Acidicapsa ligni: one gene and its partner. The protein of the gene in region 2 interacts with the protein of the main gene of each other region in a pairwise test. Links are inferred from orthologs where the notes say so. Each region holds a gene or a part of one and is shown on either strand. Other genes may lie near its edges.

Region 1 (3,833 bases), on a different replicon or contig from region 2:
ATTCGCTTCAATCTGCGCCGGTGATGCTGTCGGTTCTGGCATCTGCGCCTGAGGTTTGCTCAGGGCCTGCTTTGGTTGCATCCTGCAGGCCGTTGTCCCCATCCCTGGGGATTTTCGAGCATAGCGGAAGCCCGGCTCCTTAGTTTTCCAATGGACCGGTTCTCGTTCGGACGCGGGTTACGCGCACGATTCCAGCTCAATCCATTCGATTCAATGGCCTTATTTTGTGCCGTCGATGGAGGAATGCTTTATCGTTGTGCTCTGCCCGGAGACCTGTATCGACGCTGCGCAATCGTGCGGCATTTAAACTGAGAGATGGAGAGTTCTGCCGTGTTCGGTAATGTGCTAACAAAAGTTTTTGGTACCAGCAACGATCGCGCAGTGAAGCGCCTGTTGCCCAGAGTTGCTGCTATCCAGTCGTTTGAATCACAGATTGCTCCGCTTTCCGATGAGCAATTGCGCGGCCGGACTCTCGAGTTTCGCGCTCGGATTGCGGCACGTATTGAAGGCCTGACAGATCCTGACGCCATCAAGGCTGCAGAAGACGCGGCACTTGACGAGCTGTTGCCCGAGGCTTTCGCTGTGGTTCGCGAAGCAGGTAAACGTGCTGTCAAAATGCGTCACTTCGATGTGCAGATGATTGGTGGCATGGTGCTGCACCAGGGCAAGATCGCCGAGATGCGTACCGGTGAAGGAAAGACACTTGTCGCCACGCTGGCCTGCTATCTGAACGCGCTCGCGGGGCATGGCGTACATGTGGTCACGGTCAACGATTACCTGGCTAAGCGTGATGCCGAGTGGATGGGCAAGATCTATGAGTTCCTCGGGCTCACCGTCGGCGTGATCGTGCATGATCTTGATGACAGCCAGCGTCGCGATGCGTATGCGGCCGATATCACCTATGGCACCAACAATGAGTTTGGCTTCGATTACCTGCGCGACAACATGAAGTTCGAGCTCAAGGACTGTGTACAGCGTGGCCAGTATTACGCCATCGTGGACGAAGTCGATTCTATTCTCATCGATGAGTCTCGTACGCCGTTGATCATCTCCGGACCAACGGATCAGACTACGGACAAATATGCGCGAGTGCGCAAGATTATTCCGCAGCTTGAGTTGGGAGAAGAGACAGATCCGGGCCAGGGAGAAGCCAAGATTTTCACCGGCGATTATGTCGTGGATGAAAAGCAGCGGTCCATCGGCGTGACGGATGAGGGCTGGTTCAAGATTGAAGAACTGCTTGGCATCGGAAACATTGCCGACCCGGAAAACTGGGATCTGAAGCATTATGTCGAGACGGGTATCAAGGCGCATTCGCTGTATAAACGCGATGTGGATTACGTCGTCAAAGAAGGCGAAGTTATCATCGTGGATACCTTCACAGGCCGCCTGATGCCAGGTCGTCGCTGGTCCGATGGACTGCATCAATCCGTCGAAGCGAAGGAAGGCGTGAGCATCCGCAAGGAAGATCAGACGCTGGCGACGATCACCTTCCAGAACTACTTCCGCTTGTACAAAAAACTCTCCGGCATGACAGGAACAGCGGAGACTGAGGCTGCCGAGTTCGACAAGATTTATAAGCTCGACATCACGGTTATTCCAACCAACAAGCCGATGCTGCGTGAGGATAGTTCCGATGTGGTCTATCGGACAATCAAGGAAAAATACAAAGCTGTGGCGGATGACATCGCCACGGTGCATGAGACGGGGCAGCCGGTGCTCGTTGGCACCACATCGATTGAAAAGAGCGAGTTGCTTTCGCAAACATTGCAGCGCAAAGGCGTGAAGCATGTCGTGTTGAATGCGAAGTTCCACGAGCGCGAAGCGGAGATTGTTGCGCAGGCTGGCCGGTTGGGTATGGTTACGATTGCCACCAACATGGCGGGTCGTGGTACGGATATTCTGCTGGGCGGCAATGCCGAGTTCATGACGCGCCAGGAGTTGGTGAAGAATGGCCTTGCACGCGTCATTAGCGGTGCAGAGGGCGCGATCAATCCTATGGCTCCTGCAGGCTTCCTGCGTTTCTATTACCAGGGCCAGGAGTTTGAAACGCCTGAACCGCAGTGGAACGAGTATTACCAGAATCATGCAGAAGGCGTGCAGCGGGATCACGATGCCGTTATCTCCGCGGGCGGCCTGTTCATTCTTGGCACGGAGCGCCATGAGTCACGGCGCATCGATAACCAGTTGCGTGGCCGCGCAGGTCGTCAGGGCGATCCGGGTGCGTCAAGATTTTATCTGTCGCTTGAAGATGACTTGATGCGCATCTTCGCCAAGGCGTGGGTGAGTACACTGCTTGAACGTCTCGGCATGGAAGAAGGCGTACCTATTGAGTCGCGCATGATTTCCAAGCGTATTGAAGGCGCACAGAAAGCGGTTGAATCGCAGAACTTCGAGTCGCGCAAACATCTGCTTGAGTATGACGATGTGATGAACAAGCAGCGCGAGGCGGTGTATGGTTTACGCCGTCAGCTGCTACTTGCAGTCGAGCAGCGTGAGCTGATTCTTGAGGATTATCTCTCGAATATTTTGAGCACCATGCTTGATCAGTTTGCGCCTGAAGACAAACATCCCGATCAATGGGATATCAAGGGTCTCAAGGGCAAGCTTATCGAACAGTTTGGCTTCGATCTGAATAATCAGGGACTCGATCCACTTGAACTGACGCGCCATGAACTCGGCGAGGGAATCTTCAACAAGCTGAAGGCAGAGTACGAAACGAAGGAAGAGATTCTCGGCGCAGAGGCGATGCGATATCACGAACGCATGGTGATGTTGTCCGTGTTGGATGGCCTTTGGAAGGACCATCTACTTGCGATGGATCATCTCAAGGAGGGAATCGGTTTGCGCGGCTATGCGCAACTGGATCCGCTGGTGGAGTATAAGCGCGAGTCGTTCGATATGTTCGAGGCGATGATGGTGAAGTTCCAGGAGGATACGGTCCGGTATCTGTTCCGCATGCAGATTGTGGGACCCGATGGTCAGCCGGTGACGCAGGTTCCCAAGGTGGACAGGGAAGTCCCTGCGGCTCCGCCGGTCGAGAGCGCTGCGCAGTTGCCTTCCCGGGAGACGGCGAAGGAGCTGCCGCGTGAAGTATCGATTCCGACACGCGCGCCATCGACAACGATCGATGCGCTGGAGAAGGAGTTCGAGCGCAGAAAGCATCGGGAGCTGGAGGCTGCGCGCTTTGCAGGCGCTGCGGCGAGCAGTGAACCGACACAGCGAAACGCTGGGAGCAAGGTTGGGCGGAATGATCTTTGCCCATGTGGATCAGGGAAGAAGTTCAAGAAGTGTCATGGAGTGGAAGCTTAGAGACCATTCCTGGTAGTTCGATGGCGTGAGAGCGTGGCTGGATATGGAGGGTAGAACGACTTCTGATGCGAGTCTACTCCATGCTGGCCGCGCTTCTTATTTGCTCCTGTTTGCAATGAAAAAGCAAATACGGAAAGCTAACTGACGATTTCGCCCACTGCAGAAAAGGTGAGGTTTTCCGCAGTGCTGCCAGTGCGTTCGCGCCACTGATCAAAGAGCCGCCCATAGCTAAGAGTCATGCGCTCTTCCTGTGCGATGCCGAGTTGGGCGGCGATGCGGTCGATCCAGTCGGGTGTGCCTTCGAGCTCGGCAAAGTTGCCGACGGGTGTTTCATCTACAACGCAATGACCTTCGTCATCGGCCCATTCGGTGCGCCATTTTTCATAACGAAAGACCGGCATTAGGCCAATGGATTGGAAGACTACGGCGAGCGATTCGCCATCGGAAACTTCGGTCTCTGTTTCCACGCGATGCTTGTGGCGATCTTCGCCTACACCTGAGTCAGGAATGCGTTTGTGCGT
Region 2 (3,040 bases):
ATCGCCGAGGGAGTCTTTGAGGCGACGAACGATCCGAAAAATCCGCTTGCTGCTCCCAAGAAAGAAGAGATGCCGCCATTTCTGAATTTTGCGCCGCTGGAGAATGGCGCGACGGTCTTGACGTCCACGGCGCGGGAGTACGAAGAGGCCGTGAAGGCTGCTGAGGCGAATGGAGGGGCAGCGCTGGATGGAGCTGGGATCGATGCCGTGAACCAGTTGTTGATACAGACGGAGCGGGCGTTCTTCGATCCGGCTGGGCTGCCGGGGCGCTCCTGGTTCAAGCACCAGATTTATGCTCCCGGGGCCTATACGGGGTATGGCGTGAAGACGCTGCCGGCGGTTCGTGAGGCGATTGAGCAGCGCAAGTGGGCTGTTGCCGAGGGGGCTACTGTTTCGGTGGGTAAGGTGTTGGGGAATGAGAGTGCGGTGATCAAGGCGGCTACGGAGAAGTTGGAGTCGCTGGTGCCGGCTGGGGCATCCAGACCTGAGAACTCGGGCGGGAATCTGGGTGGGAACCTGGGCAGGAAGTAGATATTGCGAGATTCAGATTGAGGATGTTCAGGCTGATTTTTGAGGGTACTGCTTCAGAGGCAATTCGATGTTTCTGAAGCAGCGTCTCTGAAGCAGAGATGTTCCATGGTCGCCGGTTGGCCTGTTTTCTGTTTATATGAGGAATGGGTTGCGGTTCTTTTCCTGGCCTATGGTGGTGGCAGGGCCGTGGCCTGGGAGGACTTTGGTCTCTTCTGGCAAAACCAGCAGGCGAGTTTTGATAGAGTCGATGATCTGACGACCGTTGCCGCCGGGCAGGTCGGTGCGGCCTATGCTGCGGGCGAACAGGGTATCGCCTGCGACGAGCAAATTGAGTGGAGCGAAGTGCAGGCAGACGCTGCCCTGGGTGTGGCCGGGGGTGTGAATGACCTGGGCTGGATAGGCGTCCAAGCCGACTTTGAGGCCGTCCTTGAGGCTGGCGTCGGGGGACTCGGTTTCCGGGGTGTCGATGCCTATCCAACCGGCCTGAACTTCCATCATCTGCAAGAGAGGGATGTCGTTTTCATTGAGGAGGATGGGTGCTCCGGTGAGGCGTTTGAGCTTGAGTGCTCCGCCGATGTGGTCGATGTGGGCGTGGGTGATCAAGATTTGTTTGAGCTTGAGGTTCTGGCCGGTCAGGCGGCGATGGATGCGGGTGATGTCGTCGCCGGGATCGATGACGATGGCTTCGCCGGTTGCAGGGTCGCCCAGGATGGTGCAGTTGCATTGGAGTGGGCCTACGGGGAAGGTTTCGATGATTGGGGCGACGGTCATAGGTTTAGTTTAGTCGAGGGGATTTTGTGGGGGAAAAAGATTGAGGCGGACCTAATAGGTCCGCCTCGTTTGCTGCTGAAATCTGATCCGAATTATTTGCCGGGCTTGGCTGGGGCAGAGACTGGGGCTGTGCCCTTCATTCCGGAAAACACTGAGGAGCTGGAACCGTTAGAGCGGAGATAAAGGATGGTCAACGAAATCGAGGTGATCATGAAGAGCGCGGCGGCCCAGCTGGTCATCTTGGTGAGCAAGTTAGCTGCTGCACGAGGACCGAAGGCGGTTTGTGAACCTTGTCCGCCGAAGGTGCCGGCGAGGTCTGCGCTCTTACCTTGCTGAAGCAGAACGACGCCGATGAGGAAGAGGCATACGATCACGTGAAGAACGATAGTTGCATACAGCAAAAATTGCATGTGTTGACTGCTTTCCTGAATCTCGTCGACTGACTTGCCTTGCGGCCGCGCTCAGGACGGGAGAATTTTGGTGCGGAAGGGGGGACTTGAACCCCCACACCTTGCGGCGCAAGCACCTCAAGCTTGTGCGTCTGCCAATTTCGCCACTTCCGCTTTAGGACAACTATCGAAGTATATCAAAGGTGGAAGGGTCATGGGAACACGACAGCCATCCGAGTTGTGTTGAATCAGAGATTGTTGTGGATTATTACGGATTATTACGTTCAAGTTTGATTTGCTGCTATTTTGCCGGGACGATTCCTGCCTGTTTGTGGAGGACATCGATCACGGTTTGATAGAGGAGGTTGCGACGGTCGAAGCGATCCGCAGCCCGGGTTACGTAGCGGACAAGCACGTTGATTCCGGGAGACGCTGGGCGGAGATTGACCTGGGCGCTGCCTCCGAACTGGGTTAGGCCGTTCAAGCGTGAAGAGCGTTTCCATTCCTGCTCGGCTTTGTGGGCGTCCTGATCCGTTTCTTTGAGAATGGCTTTGTGAATCTGCTCAATTATGGTGTAGCTGTTTTCGGATTCGGGGACGTTGACGGAAATTTCATCCCACATCCACTGGCTGGCGGTGGAGAAGTTGAAGTACTGACCATTGACGGCGAACTTATTCAGGATGGCGACGCGGCGGCCGGTGGGGTGACCTTCTTCGGTGGAGTTGCCGGTTTCGAGGATTGCGGTGCGGAAGAGGCCGAGTTCGATGACTTCGCCGGTGACTCCGTTGATCTCTACTGAGTCGCCGAGGCGGATGCCGTTTTTGCCCATGAGAACGAACCAGCCGAGGAAGGCGATGATGAAGTCCTGCAGGGCAACGGTGAGGCCGGCGGTGGCCAGGCCGATGACGGTGGAAACCTGTTTGGGCACGCCGAAGACAACGAACATGATCATCACGATGCCGAGGATCTGCACGCTGAGCTGGAAGATGGTGCGGAGGGTCTGCGTGCGGCGCGGATCGAGGCCGGGACGCTCCATCCAGCGGTGGATGATGCTGGTGAAGAGCGTGACGCAGATGAGGATGAAGGCAATCATTGCGATGGATTGCAGGATGAGATGGAGGACGATGCGGTGCTGTAGCTGGACCTGAATAGCCCACTTGTCGTAGAGGTTCGCGAGTTGTTTTTGCGTGTGGATGCGGTCGTTGCAGATGCCGATGAGCTGTTGTAGCTGGCCTTGCTGCTTGAGGGCGGCGAGGCGTGTGGCGTGGTCCTGCGCGGCATTGGCTTGCGCATTGTCCCGCGAGGATTTGCCAGCCTGGGCTTCGAGGCGGTTGTAATCGGCTTCGAGG

The links.
Region 1: the proteins of secG (region 2) and secA interact in binary tests that used the Escherichia coli proteins (3 or more experiments, as listed by UniProt). The link is inferred for Acidicapsa ligni from one-to-one orthologs.

Annotation. Positions count from the first base shown.
Region 1 is NZ_JAGSYG010000003.1:723,972-727,804, reverse strand. Bases 1-3,512 are described here. They hold secA (preprotein translocase subunit SecA), read left to right. Parts: upstream 1-330; coding sequence 331-3,312; downstream 3,313-3,512. Other genes in these bases: OHL19_RS13290 (class IV adenylate cyclase), read right to left, coding at 3,450-3,512; OHL19_RS13300 (hypothetical protein), read left to right, coding at 1-143. Outside these bases: more of OHL19_RS13290, read right to left, coding at 3,513-3,833. UniProt on the Escherichia coli protein: Required for protein export, interacts with the SecYEG preprotein conducting channel.
Region 2 is NZ_JAGSYG010000007.1:244,076-247,115, reverse strand. Bases 54-2,772 are described here. They hold secG (preprotein translocase subunit SecG), read right to left. Parts: upstream 1,713-2,772; coding sequence 1,395-1,712; downstream 54-1,394. Other genes in these bases: OHL19_RS20675 (mechanosensitive ion channel family protein), read right to left, coding at 1,993-2,772; OHL19_RS20690 (MBL fold metallo-hydrolase), read right to left, coding at 664-1,302; OHL19_RS20695 (M28 family metallopeptidase), read left to right, coding at 54-531. In the rest of the region: more of OHL19_RS20695, read left to right, coding at 1-53; more of OHL19_RS20675, read right to left, coding at 2,773-3,040. UniProt on the Escherichia coli protein: Subunit of the protein translocation channel SecYEG. Overexpression of some hybrid proteins has been thought to jam the protein secretion apparatus resulting in cell death; while this may be true it also results in FtsH-mediated degradation of SecY.